DNA from 4 places in the Streptomyces sp. NPDC058457 genome. Region 2 is predicted to be linked to each of the others. Evidence: riboswitches for the same ligand, from Rfam matches in the RefSeq annotation. Region 2 holds a riboswitch; each other region holds the start of a gene.
What was found. A riboswitch is a leader RNA that binds a small molecule or an ion and turns the genes downstream of it on or off. The one in region 2 is predicted to bind S-adenosylmethionine.

Region 1 (4,089 bases), on a different contig from region 2:
GTCTGCGGCTGCGCGTCCTCCTGCCCGCGGAGACGGTGCGGCCGGCGTACCCCGCGGCCAAGGACCCGGACGACGAGCGGGTATGGCTTCGCTGGAAGGCCATGACCCGACGGCACGCGACCGGGATCACCGACCTCATGGCGCACCTGCGCGAACTGGGCGTCGATGCCGGTGCGGAGTTCCGCCGGGTCGCCGTGACCCCCCAGTGCAAGCTGTACTTCATCAACGACGACCTGCTGTTCGGCCTGTACGAGCCGGTCCCCCGCACGATCGTCGTCGACGACGGAACGCCGGTGCCCGCCGTGGATGTACTCGGCCTCGGTTCCGTACTCCGGCACTACCGTGGCGACGAGGAACCGGAGTGCCCGGACGGCCGTGTGTTCGCCGCCGCACGGGCAGGCTTCGACGCGTACTGGGAGCATTTGAGCGTTTCCGACACCGGACGCTGAGTTCGACGCGAGGCGGACGCGCGGATGTGGGGGCGCTGTCCGCCTCGCGAAGCCGGCCATGTTCCGCTCCAGGTCGAACACGTGGATCCCGGGCTCGGGTTGGGTCACCTCGTTCGGCGTCAGCTCCCGTTCCCGGCGTACCGGCCCGTCCCCCGTCCACCTGCCCGACGATCAGCCCAGGGGCAGGTTGACGCCGGGAGAACAGCCGATCTACGGTGTGCGCGAGCTACGAGTTCCGGTGATCAAGCCCTGGCTGGCCGGACGGCAACCCTCGACGCAGTGGGGTGCCCCAGGTGACGGCTCGGCGGATCTCTTCTTTCTGCAAGTGCGCTCACATCGGCCCCGAGGCGGGCCAGAACCCGGGAGGACGGCATGGCGAGAGCGCTGGTGCTGTGCTCCCGGCTCCATGTCGACCTGCTGCTGGTGTCCAGCTGTCTGTGTCGGGGCTGATCCCGCCCACCGCGGGTCGGCAGAGCTGCCGCCGCCCGTCGCCGTAACCCTCGCTCCCCCTTCGCTCACCTGATCTCCCTCACCTGACCTCGCACGCCGTGGCGCGCCCTGCGCCTCGGCCGTCCAGCGCACCCTCGATGCGGAAGCAGAGACCACTGATGGCATTCCACACCGGCCCGGCGCCGTACAGACCCCTTCGCCCCGGCCTCGGCGCGATCTCCCTCGGCACGGCGTTCCTGGTGGCCCTGACCGGCTGCACCAGCAGCAAGGACGGCAGCACCGCGAGCTCCGCCACGGCGCTCACCGTCGGTACGACCGACCAGGTCACCAGCCTCGACCCGGCGGGCGCCTGGGACGCGGGCTCGGGCACCGTCGAGAGCGAGGTCTACGCGACCCTGCTCAGCCAGAAGAACGGCTCCGCGGCCGTCTCCCCGGACCTGGCCACCGGGATCAGGCTGACCGGGCCCAAGGAGTACACGGTCACCCTCCAGAAGGGCCTCAAGTTCGCCAACGGCCACGAACTCACCGCCTCGGACGTCAAGTTCAGCTTCGACCGAGACCTGAAGATCGCCGACGAGAACGGCCCGTCGTCACTGCTGTACAACCTCGCCTCGGTCGCCGCCCCGGACCCGACCACGGTCGTCTTCACCCTCAAGTCGGCCAACGACACGCTGTTCCCGCAGGTGCTGTCCACGGCCGCCGGCTACGTCGTGGACGAGCAGGTGTTCCCCGCGGACAAGATCCTCGACGACAGGTCGATCGTCGCGGCCAAGCCGTGGAACGGGCCGTACGGAGTCAAGAGCTACGACAAGAACTCGCTGGTCTCCTTCACCGCCAACGCGGAGTACAAGGGGCAACTCGGCACGCCGAAGACCAAGAACGTCCAGCTGAAGTACTACACGGACGCCGGAAATCTGAAGCTCGACGTCCAGCAGGGCACCATCGACGCGGTCTACCGCACGCTCACCACCACCGACCTGGACGACCTCGCCAAGCAGAAGGACATCAAGGTCCACACCGGCTCCGGCAACGGCATCCGCTACATCGTCTTCGACCTGGCGAGCCAGCCCTACGGCACCAAGGCGAAGAACGCCGACGCGAAGAAGGCCCTCGCCGTCCGGCAGGCGGTCGCGGACTCCGTCGACCGGTCCCAACTCGCCCAGCAGGTCTACAAGAACACCTACCAGCCGCTCTACAGCTCCGTCCCGGACGGCCTGACCGGCGCCACCCCCTCCTTCAAGTCGCTCTACGGCGACAAGAAGGGCGGCCCCGACAAGGCCGCAGCCGCGGCCCGGCTGAAGGCGGCGCAGGTCAGCACCCCGGTCACGCTCAACCTCCAGTACAACAGCGACCACTACGGCTCGTCCTCGGCCGACGAGTACGCGCTGATCAAGTCCCAGCTGGAGGCCACCGGGCTGTTCAAGGTGAACCTGCAGTCCACCGAGTGGACCCAGTACGGCAAGGACCGCGTCAAGCACCTCTACCCGCTCTACCAGCTCGGCTGGTACGCCGACTACCTCGACGCCGACAACTACCTCTCGCCCTTCTACTCGGCCAACAGCTGGGTCGCCAACGGCTACGACGACTCCGCCGTGCGCGCGCTGATCCAGAAGGAGGAGACCCAGACGGACGCCACGAAGCGGACCGAGCTGCTGAAGCAGGCGCAGGACAGGGCCGCCGCGCAGGTCCCGCTGCTGCCGCTGCTCCAGGGCTCCACCGCCATCGTCACCCGCACCGACGTCAGCGGTGTGCCGGTCGAGCTGGACGCGACGTACCAGTTCCGCTGGGCGGGGCTCTCGAAGAAGTGAGCACTCTGACGCAGGAGACCCCCGGCGCCGTCGCCACCCCGGCCGACGGCGCCGCCGGGCACGGGTTCGCCCGCTACCTGGTGGTCCGCTTCCTCCTCATCATCCCGACCGTGCTGATCCTGGTCAGTCTGGTCTTCTTCCTGATGCGGCTGACCGGCGACCCGATCACCGCCGCCTTCGGCGACCGCCTCACCCCGGACCAGCTCCAGGCCAAGCTGCACCAGGCGGGCTACGACCGGCCGTTGCTCACCCAGTACCTGGACTACCTGCGCTCGCTGGCAACCGGCGACTTCGGCCGCACGGTCACCGACAACCAGCCGGTCACGCACGTCCTCGGCACGTACGGCGCCGCGACCGTCGAACTCGCCTGCTACGCACTCCTGGTGGCCCTGGTGATCGGCGTCCCGCTGGGCATGGTGGCGGCCTCCTACCGTGACCGGGCACCAGACGCGGCGCTGCGCCTGTTCGCGATCCTGACCTACGCCACGCCCGTGTTCTTCGTGGGCCTGCTGCTGAAACTGGTCTTCGCGATCTGGCTCGGCTGGCTGCCCGCGTCCGGCCGGGCGAGCACCGGCGTCCAGCTCTTCCTCCAGGACCAGACGAGCACGACCGGCGTGTACCTGATCGACGCCCTGCGCAGCGGGGACGGCACGGCGATCGCCGACGTGCTCCGGCACGCCGTGCTGCCCGGACTGGCCCTGGGTCTGCTGGTGGCCGGGGTGCTGCTGCGGCTGGTGCGCACGAACCTGATCGGGACGCTCTCCGCCGAGTACGTGGAGGCCGCCCGCTCACGGGGCGTGGCCCCGCTCCGCCTGGTCACCCGGCACGCCACCCGGCCCGCGCTGATCCCCGTCGTCACCGTGCTCGGACTCCAGGTCGCCGGGCTGCTCGGCGGGGCCGTGCTCACCGAGACGACATTCGAGTGGAAGGGCCTCGGCTACGAGCTCGCCCACTACCTGACGGTGCGTGACTTCCCGGCGGTGCAGGGCATCGTGGCCCTGTTCGCCGTCGTCGTGGCGATGACGAACTTCCTCGTCGACGTAGTGGCCGCACTGATCGATCCGCGAGTGAGGTACTGAGAGATGGCGCTGGTTCTGGCACGACGGCTGCCGCTGCGGCTGCGGACGGGCGCGGGAGTACAGCGTGCCATGCTGCTCACCGGCCTGGTCCTGACGGGGCTGTTCGTCCTCACCGCACTGCTGGGGCCACTGATCGCCCCGCACGGCTACGCCCAACTCCGCGACAGCAACGGCCTGTTCGGCTCCCAGCAGCATCCGGGCGGCGGCCATCCGCTGGGCACGACCATCGCCGGGTACGACGTCCTGTCCCGGACGGTCTGGGGCGCCCGGACCGCACTGCTGATCATTGTCGCCGCACTGTTG
Region 2 (4,089 bases):
GGCGTAGGCGAGGACCGCGCCCAGCGAGAAGACGTCACTGGCCGGCCCCACGTGGGCGCCGTTGCGGATCTGCTCGGGCGAGACATAGCCGACCGACCCGACGATCACCCCGGTCCGGGTCAGCGCCGTCCCTTCCAGGGCCCGGACGATCCCGAAGTCGATGACCCTGGGGCCGTCCGGCGCCAGCAGGATGTTGGAGGGCTTCAGGTCCCGGTGCACCAGCCCCTTGGCGTGGATCGCGGCCAGCGCCTCGCCGAGCGCGGCCGCGAGCAGTCGTGCCGCGTCGCCGGACAGCGGGCCGCCGTCGAGGATCGCGTCCCGCAGGTTGGGCCCGTCCACGTACTCGGTGGCCATCCACGGCCGTACGGCCTCGGTGTCCGCGTCCACGACCCGCGCGGTGTACGTGCCCGCCCCGCCGACGGTCTGCGCGGCCCGCACCTCGTGCCGGAACCGGGCCCGGAAGGTGCGGTCCTCCGCGTGCTCGGCGCGCACCACCTTCACCGCGAGCCGCAACCCGCCCCGCGCCTCGGCGAGATAGACCTCACCCATGCCTCCGGATCCGAGTCTGCCCCGGACCTCGTAGGGACCGATGGTCCGCGGGTCGCTCTCCCGCAGCTCCTGCACCCCGTGCTCCCCCTGCCCTCCGTACAGCTGCTGAGGGGAGCGTATACGCGCGGCTGGACGTCAGTCCGTCAGACGGCCGGTACGCAGCGGCCTTCCTCCGTACGGTAGTTCCACTTCGCGCCATCGCGGACCAGCTCCTTGACGGCGGTCACGAACCGTTCGACGTGCTCGTCCGGCGTCCCCGCGCCGAAGCTCACCCGGATGGCGTTGAGGGACTTCTCGCCCGGTGCCGCCTCCGGCGCCCCGCACTCGCCCTGGGTCTGGGGGTCGGAGCCCAGCAGCGTCCTGACCAGGGGGTGGGCGCAGAAGAGGCCGTCGCGGACGCCGATGCCGTACTCGGCGGAGAGGGCGGCGGCGAAGTGGGAGCTGTTCCAGCCGTCCACCACGAAGCTGATCACTCCGACGCGCGGGGCGTCGTCGCCGAAGAGGGAGAGGACCCGGACCTCGGGAACCTCGGCCAGTCCCGCCCGCACCTTCTCGATCAGGTGCTGCTCGCGGGCGACGAGCGTGTCGAAGCCGGCCTCGGTGAGTGCCTTGCAGGCGGAGGCGATGGAGTAGGCGCCGATGACGTTCGGGGAGCCCGCCTCGTGCCGCGCCGCGCTCTCGTGCCACTCCACGGCCACTCCCCCGTCCTCGCGCCGGGTGACCTTGCGGCTGGCGCCGCCGCCCGCGAGGTAGGGCTCGGCCGCCTGGAGCCAGTCGGCGCGGCCGGCCAGGACGCCGGAGCCGAAGGGGGCGTACAGCTTGTGGCCGGAGAAGGCGACCCAGTCGACGTCCAGGTCCCGGACGGACACGGGGTGGTGCGGGGCCAGCTGGGCGGCGTCCAGGACGATCCGGGCGCCGTGCGCGTGCGCGGCGGCCGCCAGCTCGCGGACCGGCCACAGCTCGCCGGTGACGTTGGAGGCGCCGGTGACGCAGACCAGGGCCGGGCCGTACCCCTCCTTGTCGGACACAGTGCGGTCGGCGAGGGCGCGCTCCAGGGTCTCGACGGCCTGCCGCGGGGTGCGGGGCGCGTTGAGGTAGGTGACCCGGGCGTCCTTCCAGGGGAGCAGGCTCGCGTGGTGCTCGGTCTCGAAGACGAAGACCTGGCAGTCGGCGGGGACGGCGGCGGCGAGCAGGTTGAGGGAGTCGGTGGTGGAGCGGGTGAAGATCAGCTGGTCGTCGGGGCGGCAGTCGAGGAACTCGGCGACGGTCTTCCGGGCGTTCTCGAAGAGGTCGGTGGAGAGCTGGGAGAGGTAGCCGGCGCCCCGGTGGACGCTGCCGTAGTAGGGGGCGTACGCCGCCACGTCGTCCCAGACCCGCTGCAGGGCCGGGGCGCTGGCGGCGTAGTCGAGGGCGGCGTAGGCGACCTCGCCGCCGGTGACCAGCGGGACGGTGACATCCCTGCCCAGAACGGGCAGCTGGGCACAGAGAGGCTGGGCGGAGGCAACGGTGGAGACGGACATGGCGGAACTCCCGTGAGAGGCAAGGCGAAATCGCCGTGCGAGCGCGCGGACGACCGCGGCTCCAGCACGGAGAAAAAGGAAAAGGGGATGCGGAGGCGGGGCTCTGCGGCCCTATCGCATTCGCTTGCTCACGGAAGACTCCTCGACGACCAGGACCCCTGGTGTACGAGGGGTCCGCGCTTGCCGTAGACCTCACTGCCTACAGCCTGGTCTTCACCCGGGGCACCCCGCCACGGACGGAGGGTTGCCGGACAGTCGGCCGGGGCCTCATGACTGTCACTCATGACCTGGGAAGAAACGTAAGTGAAGTGATCGCCGACGCGCAACTCCTGTCCGGATGACGGGACAGGGACGGGGGCCGACGCCGACTCGGCACCGCCGGGACGGCCGTGTGTGGTTGCTCGCCGTTGCGGCGGAGAAACATGACCGACCAGCGGAAGAGGCTGGTGGGGGACGCGGCGGAAACAGGGAGCGCCGACGGTTCCCGAGCGAGACGGCCGCGCACTTGAAGAACGGCCGTGCCCGAGCGGAACGGCCGCGCCCGCGGCCGTGCCCGAGCGGAACGGCCGTCCCCGCGGCCGCGCCCGAGCGGAACGCGGCCGTGTCCGAGCGGAATGGACGCGTCGTGCAGAGCAGCAGTGCCCGTGGAGCATCGGGCACCGCCGCTCACGTTCTTCTCCGCCGCAACGGCGGTCGGCCTGTGGAACATCAGGCACCGCCGCTCACGTTCTTCTCCGCCACAACGGCGGTCGGCCACGACGGCGTGGTCCGGCGGTGCCGTACCACGCCCCAGCCCCCTGACCGCGCCGCCCCTACCTGTTCGTCGCCGCCGCCCAGCGCTCCAGCGCCCGCTTGGCGGCGCCCGAGTCGATCGAGTCCGCCGCCTTGGCCATGCCCGTGCGGAGCTGTTCGGCCAGCGTCCCCGTGCCGGGGTCCAGGGCCACCAGGGCCGCCGCCGAATTGAGCAGCACCGCGTCCCGTACCGGCCCCTGCTCGCCGTCCAGCAGCCTGCGGGCGACCTCCGCGTTGTACGACGGGTCGCCGCCCCGCAGCGCCTCCACGGGGACCAGGCCGATGCCCGCGTCACGGGGATCGAAGGTCTCCTCCGTGACCTTGCCGTCGCGGACGATCCAGACGTGGGACGTGGCGGTCGTCGTCAGCTCGTCGAGGCCGTCGTCGCCGCGGAAGACCAGGGAGGAGTTGCCGCGCTCCGCGAAGACGGCCGCGACCACCGGGGCCATGCGCGGGTCCGCGACGCCGACCGCCTGGGACCGGACCTTCGCGGGGTTGGTCAGCGGGCCGAGGATGTTGAAGACCGTGCGGATGCCCAGCTGGCCGCGTGCGGCGCCCGCATGGCGCAGCGCCGGGTGGAACTTGATGGCGAAGCAGAAGGTGATGCCGGCTTCCTCGGCGACCTCGGCGACCCGCTGCGGGGTCAGGTCGAGGTTGACGCCCAGCTTCTCCAGGACGTCCGAGGCCCCGGACGCGGAGGAGGCCGCGCGGTTGCCGTGCTTGACGACCTTCGCCCCGGTGCCGGCCACCACCAGCGCCGACATCGTGGAGATGTTCACCGTCTTCGCGCCGTCACCGCCGGTGCCGACGATGTCGACGGTGCGGCCCGGCACCTCGATGACGTTGGCGTGCTCGTACATCGTGCGGACGAGGCCGTTGATCTCCTCGACCGTCTCGCCCTTGGCGCGCAGGGCGACGACGAAGCCCGCGATCTGGGCGTCGGTCGCCTGGCCGCGCATGATCTGGTCCATCGCCCAGGCCGTCGCGTCGGCGTTCTGGTCCTGGCCGTACAGCAGCGCGTTCAGTACCTCGGGCCAGGAACGGCCCGCCGCGGTGTCGCCTCCAGCGGGGGTCACAGCGCTCATAAGGCCGCTCCTGATCGTCGTACACGAAATGAAGGTCTCATGGCCTACCCTATCCAGCTCCGGGCACCGCGAAGGGCCCCCGTCCGGTGTACGGACGGGGGCCCTTCGGCTGTGGCGTGGCGACGCGGTGGATCAGTGGTGGC
Region 3 (4,089 bases), on a different contig from region 2:
GACGACCGCGTCCTCGCCCAACTCCTCGTACGCCCCCGCCTCCCGCGACAGGACCAGGACACACCCCTCGTCCGACACCACGGGAATCTCCTTCGCCACCAGGTTCATGCCGTCCCGGATCGGGTTCACCAGGGCCACGTCGGCCAGCCGGTACGCCGCCAGCGACCGTGCGAAGTCGTCCTTGACGTGCAGCACCACCGGCGTCCAACCCGCCGTCCCGTAGGCCGAGTTGATCTCGTCCGCGACCCGCTGCACCTCCGCCGTGTAGTCGCGGTAGACGGACAGGTCCTGCCGCGACGGGTACGCGAACGCGACATGCACCACCCGTTCCCGCCACTCGGGGTGGTCGTCGAGCAGCTGCCGGTACGCCAGCAGCCCCCGCACGATGTTCTTCGACAGCTCCGTCCGGTCGACGCGGACGACGGTCTTCCGCCCGTCGCCGCCGATCTCCTCGCGCAGCGCCCGCATCCGCTCGTCCACGTCCGGCTCGTGCGACCGCTTCCGCAGGAAGTCCGCGTCGGCCCCCAGCCCGTGCACCCCGATCCGGGTCCCGCCGGACGACGGATCGGCGGCCGGGATCCCCGGGCCCAGCACCGTATGACAGCAGTCGACGAACGCGTCCGCCCACCGCCGCGTCAGGAACGCCGCGTGGTCGGCGCCCAGGATCCCGCTCAGCAGCTCCGCCGCGATGTCGTCGGGGAGGAGCCGGAAGTAGTCCGGCGGCGCCCAGGGGGTGTGGGAGAAGTGGCCGATCCGCAGGTCGGGGCGGAGGCGACGGAGCATGCGGGGGGCGAGGGCCAGGTGGTAGTCCTGGATGACCACCACCGCACCCTCGGCCGCCTCCTGCGCCAGCGCTTCCGCGAAGGCGCGGTTGTAGGCCTGGTACGAACCCCACTGCCGCCGGAACTCCGCGTCGAAGACGGGCTCCAGCGGGGTCTGGTAGAGCATGTGGTGGACGAACCAGAGGACCGAGTTCGCGATGCCGTTGTACGCGTCGGAGAACACGTCCGCGTCGATGTCGAGCATCCGGACCTGCTGCCCGCCGGTGTCCCCGGCCGGCAGCCGGCCGCCCGCGGCCCGCCGCACCGCCTCCCGGTCGCCGTCGCCCAGCGCCGCGCACACCCACACCGCGTTCGCGTCCGGCCCGATCGCCGACAGTCCCGAGACCAGTCCGCCACCGCCCCGTCTGGCGTGCAGCGAACCGTCCTCGCGCAGGTCGTAAGAGACCGGGCCGCGGTTGGACGCGACCAGCACCTCGGCACCGCCGGTGGAAGCCATGGGGGAAGTCACACGCGTCAACCTAGCCCGGCCCGTAAACGCTCAAACGTACGGCCGGGCCCGACGCGCCGCCGTATACGGCCGTACGACGAAGTCACGCCACCTTGCGCTCGGCGTACTCGGCGATCTCCACCATCGGCGGCCGTTCCTCCGTGTCCACCGAGTAGGTGCGCGGTTCGAAGCCGTCCTCGCCCCGTTCGAACTGGGTGAGGGAGGGGCGGATCAGGTGGCCGCGGGCCAGCCGCAGCTGGGCCGTGCGGTAGATCGCGGCGGACATCCGGCCGAGGGCCTGGCCGTCCTGGTGGCGGTGTTTGCGGACGCCGACGTCGACCTGCGCCAGCGCGTTGAGCCCCACCAGGTGCAGGGCGTCGACCAGCATGCCCAGCTCCACGCCGTAGCCGACCGGGAAGGGCAGCTGTTCGAGGAGCGAGCGGCGGGCCGCGTACTCGCCGCCCAGCGGCTGCACGAATCCGGCCAGCTGCGGCCAGTGCATGTTCAGCAGCGGGCGGGCCATCAGCTCGGTGACCCGGCCGCCCTGCCCGGCGGCGCCGCCGAGCGGGCGGTCGTACATCGCCTTGACCAGGTCCACGTCCGGGTCGGTGAGGAGAGGGCCGACGATGCCGGTGACGAAGTCGGAGGAGAAGTCGCGCAGGTCGGCGTCGATGAAGCAGACGACGTCCCCGGTGGTGACCAGGAGGGAGCGCCAGAGGACCTCGCCCTTGCCGGGGACGGTCGGGATGCGGGGCAGGATCTCGTCGCGGTGCACGACGCGGGCGCCGGCCGCCGCGGCGACGGCCGCCGTGCGGTCGGTGGAGCCGGAGTCGACGACCACGATCTCGTCGACGAGCGGCACCTGCTGCATGAGGTCGTGGCGGATGATCGCGACGATGTCGCCGACGGTCTCCTCCTCGTTGAGCGCGGGCAGCACGACGCTGACCGTCTGCCCGGAGGACCGTTTCGCGGCCATGATCCGGTGCAGCGGACGATCGGTTACGGACCAGGAGCGGGTGGCCAGCCAGCGCTCGACTTCTTCCAGCACGGTCAGCGGCTCCTCACTGTCACGGTCACACGGCGAGGTGTGATCCATCTCGCGGTTCGGACGACTCACTCAACTGTCCTGGCCTTCGGTTACAGTCTTGAACAACGCCGATGACCATCGCATGTCCTGGGGTCACCCGGTGTTGACAACCACATACCGCTCATCCAGAGGGGCAGAGGGAAACGGCCCGTTGAAGCCCCGGCAACCCTCCAGTCGGTTACTCGTAGATCGCCGATCAGTGTCGATCGCTCGCGAGGCTCCCGGCTAGGGAAGGTGCCAAATCCGTCTCACGGCGAAATGCGTCGTGAGGAAGATGAGGAGAAAGGGCCTCGCCTCACATGGCTGTGCAGACTGTTGCAAGCGCCACCGATTCCACCGTAGACCTCGGCCCCGCCGCCGCCCTGAGCTGCCGCGAGTGCGGTCACCGGGTGCCGCTCGGCCCGTTGTTCGCCTGCGAGGAGTGTTTCGGCCCGCTGGAGATCGCGTACGACTTCTCGGCCTACGACACCGAGGAGCTCCGCAAGCAGATCGAAGCGGGTCCCGCGAACATCTGGCGCTACGCGCCGCTGCTGCCCGTCCCCGCGGACGTGGCGACCAAGCCGAACATCAACCCCGGCTGGACCAAGCTCGTCAAGGCCGACAACCTGGCCCGCGAGCTCGGGGTGACCGGCGGGCTGTACGTGAAGGACGACTCCGGCAACCCGACGCACTCCTTCAAGGACCGCGTCGTCGCCCAGGCCGTCGAGGCCGCCCGCGCCTTCGGCTACACCACCCTCTCCTGCTCCTCCACCGGCAACCTGGCCGGCGCGGTCGGTGCCGCCGCCGCCCGGGCCGGCTTCCGCTCCTGCGTGTTCATCCCGCACGACCTGGAGCAGGGCAAGATCGTCATGGCCGCGATCTACGGCGGCGAGCTCGTCGGCATCGAGGGCAACTACGACGACGTGAACCGTTTCTGCTCCGAGCTGATCGGCGACCCGGCCGGCGAGGGCTGGGGCTTCGTCAACGTCAACCTGCGGCCGTACTACGCGGAGGGCTCCAAGACCCTGGCGTACGAGATCTGCGAGCAGCTCGGCTGGCAGATCCCGGACCAGCTGGTCATCCCGATCGCCTCCGGCTCGCAGCTCACGAAGATCGACAAGGGTCTGCAGGAGCTGATCAAGCTCGGACTCGTCGAGGACAAGCCGTACAAGATCTTCGGTGCCCAGGCCGAGGGATGCTCGCCGGTGTCGGTGGCCTACAAGGAGGGCCACGACGTGGTCCGTCCGCAGAAGCCGAACACCATCGCCAAGTCCCTCGCCATCGGCAACCCGGCCGACGGCCCGTACGTCCTCGACATCGCGCGGCGTACCGGCGGTGCCGTGGAGGACGTGAACGACGAGCAGGTCGTCGACGCGATCAAGCTGCTTGCGCGGACCGAGGGAATCTTCGCGGAAACCGCCGGCGGAGTGACGGTTGGAGTCACCAAGAAGCTCATTGAGAATGGGTTGATTGATCCGGCGAAGACGGTCGTTGTACTCAACACCGGTGATGGACTGAAGACGCTGGACGCGGTTGCGGGTACCGGGCTCACCGCGACCATTCGCCCGAATCTGGAGTCTTTCCGCGAAGCCGGGCTCGCCTGAGTCCCCCGAGAAATTGGGCGTTGCCCAGACCGGAGGTAAAAACGTGAGCGTCACCGTTCGCATCCCCACCATCCTGCGCGCCTACACCGGCGGTCAGGCCGAAGTCGCCGCCGAGGGCGCCACGCTCGGCGAGGTCATCTCCGACCTGGA
Region 4 (4,089 bases), on a different contig from region 2:
CGCTGCCGATGTTGGACACCAGGCCCGTGCTCCAGTAGATCCGGTAGTCACGGACCCGCAGCGCGGCGAACACCCCTGTCGAAGTAGTGCTGTTGACGTCCATGCCTCTCTTTCCGACCGGGCGGTACGGGGGGGCCGGGGGTACGCGGCGGCGCGTGGGCGCGGCGGTACGCGGGCTGGGAAAGGGCTGAAGGAAGCCGAAGAGAGCTGAAAGGAGCTGAAAGGAGCGAGTGGTCAGCGACAGGTCTGGTCGAACTGGTCGGCGCGGCGGCCCGCCCAGAACGGGTCGAGCAGCATGCTCCGTGCCTGACCTGCGGTCTCCATGGCCGGATCAAAGCACACGGCACAGGGTGCGTCCACCAGGCGTCCCGGCACGTGAGACGGCTCCCTGTTCTCAAAAGGGGCGCCAGGCTGGGGCATTGACGTACGACAAAACCGATCCGTACGATCGCCAACGGCATTGAGTGTCAGCGTCAAGCCCTGGCTCGCTGACCGGCAACCCTCCACGCGGTGGGGTGCTCCAGGTGAAAGCCCGGCGGGATCACCGACGACTCCCGCAAGCGCGCGGCCCCGTGACGGGGCCGGAGACGGGGAGGAGCGGCATGCGGCACAGCGATGACCCGGCTGTCTCCCCCACCGACGCCACGGCGTACTCCAGGCTCTCGCGCCGGCGCCACATCGATCTGAAGCGCTCGACCAGCAGCTTCTGTCGGGCCTGACGAGCCCGCCCGCCGCCGGCTGACCTCCGTCACCGGCGCAGGCCCCTTCGCGCCGTCCTTCCCCTCGGCACCACTTCTCGGTGCCGTCCGCCAGCCACCCCTCGTCTCTGCACAGCGCTTCCCCGGCCGGGGCAGATCCGGCCGGGGCCGCACGCCCCTGCGCGGCCGTGCCTCGCGCCCGTAGCCCGGCACCCCGTGCCTTGGTGACACGAGTAGGAGAACTCCCTCCGTGACAGCACTTCCGGATTTCAGACCCTCCCGATGGGCGCCCCTGGCCGCGCTCCTGACCACCAGCGTCCTGCTGACCGCGTGCGGTTCGGGCGACGACGCCTCCGGCGGCGGAAGCGGCCCGGCGAAGTCCGGCGGCACCCTGACCTTCGCGGTGGGCTCCGACGCCGGCTGCGTGGATCCGCAGCAGGTCGCCAGCAACGACACCATCTACTCGGTGCGCCAGATCGTGGACTCCCTGACCGACCAGGACCCCAGGACCGGCAAGATCGTGCCGTGGCTCGCCAAGAGCTGGGACATCAGCGCCGACGCGACGACGTTCACGTTCCACCTGCGGTCCGGCGTCACCTTCAGCGACGGCTCGAAGCTGACCGCGCAGGTGGTCAAGGACAACTTCGACGCGGTGCCGGAGCTCGGCGCCCTGGGCACCCTCGCCGAGGGCTATCTGAGCGGCGTCAAGAGCACCACCGTGGTCGACCCGCTCACCGTCAAGGTGGCCTTCAAGCAGCCCAACGCACAGTTCCTGCAGGCGACTTCGACCCACTCGCTGGGCATCGAGTCCTCGGCGAGCGTCAAGCGGAGCCCGCAGCAGAAGTGCAGCGACGGAGTGGTCGGGTCCGGGCCGTTCGTGCTCAAGCAGTACGTGCAGAACCAGTCGATCGCCCTGGACAAGCGGACCGGGTACGACTGGGGCTCCTCGCTCTGGTCGAAGAAGGGCGAGGCCTACCTGGACAAGCTGGTGTTCAAGGTGGTGCCCGAGGCGGGGGTGCGGGCCGGCAGTCTCCAGTCCGGGCAGGTGGACGCCATCAGCAGCGTCGGCAAGGCGAACGAGGCGGCGCTCAAGGGCGGCCAGGTCACCCTCCAGAGCCGGGCCAACCCCGGTGTGGTGTTCGGCCTGGGGCTCAACAACTCGCGGCCCCTGCTGAAGGACGCGAAGGTACGCCAGGCGATCCTGGCCGCCGTCGACCGGAAGCAGATCGCCGACACCGTCTTCCCGACCGGCACCCAGCCGGCGACCAGCGTCCTGGCGCACACCACCCCCGACTACACCGACCTCTCCACGGACCTCGCCTTCGACGCGGCCAAGGCCAAGTCCCTGCTGGACGAGGCGGGTTGGAAGGACGGCAGTGACGGCGTCCGCGCCAAGGACGGCAAGAAGCTGAGCCTGACCATCAGCTGGTTCCCCAACGCGGCCACCAACCAGCCCGCCCTGGAGCTGGTCCAGCAGCAGCTGAAGGCCGTCGGGATCGACGTGGTGCTCAAGCAGCTCCCGGTCACCCAGTTCGCCACCACCCTCCAGTCCGGCGACTTCGACGTGGTGTGGGCGAACACGACCCGCGCCGACCCGGACATCCTGCGCAGCTCCTTCTCCACCCAGTTGGCCAACTTCTACCACCTGCCCGCCAGTTCGCTGGACACGGCGCTGTCCGCGCAGGCCGCGACCACGGACACCGCGAAGCGCAGGCAGTTGGTCACCGAGGCGCAGCAGCTGATCGTGCGGAACGCGTACAACGTGCCGGTGGTGGAGCTCCAGACCCAGCTGGGTGTCTCGAACAAGGTGCACGACCTCACGTTCGACTCCGGCAGCCGCATCCAGCTGCACGACACCTGGATCGGCTAGCGGATGCGCCGCTATGTGATCAAACGGCTGGCACAGGCGGTCGGGGTGCTGTGGGCGGCGTACACGGTGTCGTTCCTGGTGCTGGACTTCCTGCCCGGTGACCCGGTCTCCGCGATGGCCGGTGCCGGGTTGGACACGGGGCAGGTCGATCCGGCCCAACTCGCAAAGCTGCGGCACGAGTACGGCTTCGACAAGCCGGTGCTGGTGCAGTACGCCGAGTATCTGGGCCGGGCGGTGCGCGGGGACTTCGGCGACGCGGTCTCCACCGGCCGCCCGGTGACCTCCACCCTGGCCGACGCGCTGCCGCAGACCCTCCAGCTGACCGGTGCCGCGCTGCTCCTTGCCGTGGTCCTCGGTGGCGGGCTCGCGGTGGTGGCGACGTACACCTCTCGGCGGTGGTTGCGGCAACTGCTGCTGTCGCTGCCCCCGTTGGGGGTGTCGGTCCCGACGTTCTGGGTGGGGCTGCTGCTCGTCGAGGCGTTCTCGTTCAAGCTGCACTGGTTCCCTGCGTTCGGCAACGACGGACTGCGCGGGCTGGTGCTGCCGGCCCTCACGCTGGCGATACCGACCGGCGCGCAGGTCGCCCAGGTGCTGGCCAAGAGCCTGCTGACCGCGCTGGACCAGGCCTATGCGGAGACCGCGCGGGCCAAGGGCGCCGGCCGGTGGCGGGTGCATCTGCGGCATGCGCTGCGCAACGCCTCGCTGCCGGCGCTGACGGTCGTGGGGCTGCTGGTCGGGCAGCTGATCGCCGGTTCGGTGGTCGTGGAGACGGTGTTCTCCCGAGACGGTCTGGGCCGGGTGACCGCGGCGGCGGTCACCGTGCAGGACATCCCTCTGGTCCAGGGGGTGGTGGTGTTCGGCGCGCTGATCTTCGTGGTGACGAACCTGCTCGTCGACCTCGTCTATCCGCTGCTGGACCCGCGGATCGTGGTGGCCTCGGAGAGAAAGGCGGGCTTCGCGTGAGTCAGAGCCTTGTCGACGACCAGTCCGAGGCGGCCCTGGGCGTCGCCCGGCCGGTCGGGAACGGGTCCCCGGCGGATCCCGTCCCGCCCGCCGGGATCCGCCGGGTGCTCCGCTTCCTGCTGCGCCGTCCCGGTCTGCTGCTGTCCGCCGTCGTCATCGTGCTGGTGGTGCTGGCCGCCTTCTGGCCGGATCTGTTCACCTCGCAGGACCCGCTGAAGGGGGTGCCGTCCGACAACTTCCGCGGTCCGAGCGGCAGTCACTGGTTCGGCACGGACGAACTCGGCCGCGACGTCTTCTCCCGCGTGGTCCACGGCGCCCAGCTCTCCCTCAAGGCCACGCTGATCGCGGTCCTGGTCGCGTTCGTGGTCGGTGGTCTGCTCGGCGTGGTCGCCGGGTTCGTGGGCCGCTGGGTGGACGACGTGCTGATGCGCTTCGTCGACGTCCTGCTCTCCATCCCCGCGCTGTTCCTGTCGCTGGCCCTGGTCACCGCGCTCGGGTACGGGACGGTGAAGGTGGCCGTCGCGGTCGGCATCGCCAGCGTCGCCTCGTTCGCCCGGG

Region 1: it holds a riboswitch for S-adenosylmethionine, as region 2 does, so the genes downstream of both, ACFWPS_RS30480 (ABC transporter substrate-binding protein) here and ACFWPS_RS38910 (aminotransferase class V-fold PLP-dependent enzyme) in region 2, are expected to answer to the same signal.
Region 3: it holds a riboswitch for S-adenosylmethionine, as region 2 does, so the genes downstream of both, thrC (threonine synthase) here and ACFWPS_RS38910 (aminotransferase class V-fold PLP-dependent enzyme) in region 2, are expected to answer to the same signal.
Region 4: it holds a riboswitch for S-adenosylmethionine, as region 2 does, so the genes downstream of both, ACFWPS_RS30430 (ABC transporter substrate-binding protein) here and ACFWPS_RS38910 (aminotransferase class V-fold PLP-dependent enzyme) in region 2, are expected to answer to the same signal.

Annotation. Positions count from the first base shown of each region.
Region 1 covers NZ_JBHXLU010000046.1:40,545-44,633, reverse strand. The annotation lists gene ACFWPS_RS30485 (GntR family transcriptional regulator) at 1-449, shown strand, start outside; SAM riboswitch class IV at 674-783, shown strand; gene ACFWPS_RS30480 (ABC transporter substrate-binding protein) at 1,058-2,707, shown strand; gene ACFWPS_RS30475 (ABC transporter permease) at 2,704-3,786, shown strand; gene ACFWPS_RS30470 (ABC transporter permease) at 3,790-4,089, shown strand, end outside.
Region 2 covers NZ_JBHXLU010000071.1:6,269-10,357, reverse strand. The annotation lists gene ACFWPS_RS38915 (PQQ-binding-like beta-propeller repeat protein) at 1-624, opposite strand, end outside; gene ACFWPS_RS38910 (aminotransferase class V-fold PLP-dependent enzyme) at 693-2,069, opposite strand; SAM riboswitch class IV at 2,241-2,357, opposite strand; gene trpD (anthranilate phosphoribosyltransferase) at 2,882-3,946, opposite strand; gene ACFWPS_RS38900 (cytochrome bc complex cytochrome b subunit) at 4,079-4,089, opposite strand, start outside.
Region 3 covers NZ_JBHXLU010000003.1:182,329-186,417, forward strand. The annotation lists gene ACFWPS_RS04405 (trehalose-6-phosphate synthase) at 1-1,278, opposite strand, end outside; gene ACFWPS_RS04410 (glucosyl-3-phosphoglycerate synthase) at 1,373-2,317, opposite strand; SAM riboswitch class I at 2,475-2,637, shown strand; gene thrC (threonine synthase) at 2,656-3,939, shown strand; gene ACFWPS_RS04420 (MoaD/ThiS family protein) at 3,983-4,089, shown strand, end outside.
Region 4 covers NZ_JBHXLU010000046.1:25,952-30,040, reverse strand. The annotation lists gene ACFWPS_RS30435 (MFS transporter) at 1-103, opposite strand, end outside; SAM riboswitch class IV at 457-569, shown strand; gene ACFWPS_RS30430 (ABC transporter substrate-binding protein) at 949-2,568, shown strand; gene ACFWPS_RS30425 (ABC transporter permease) at 2,572-3,531, shown strand; gene ACFWPS_RS30420 (ABC transporter permease) at 3,528-4,089, shown strand, end outside.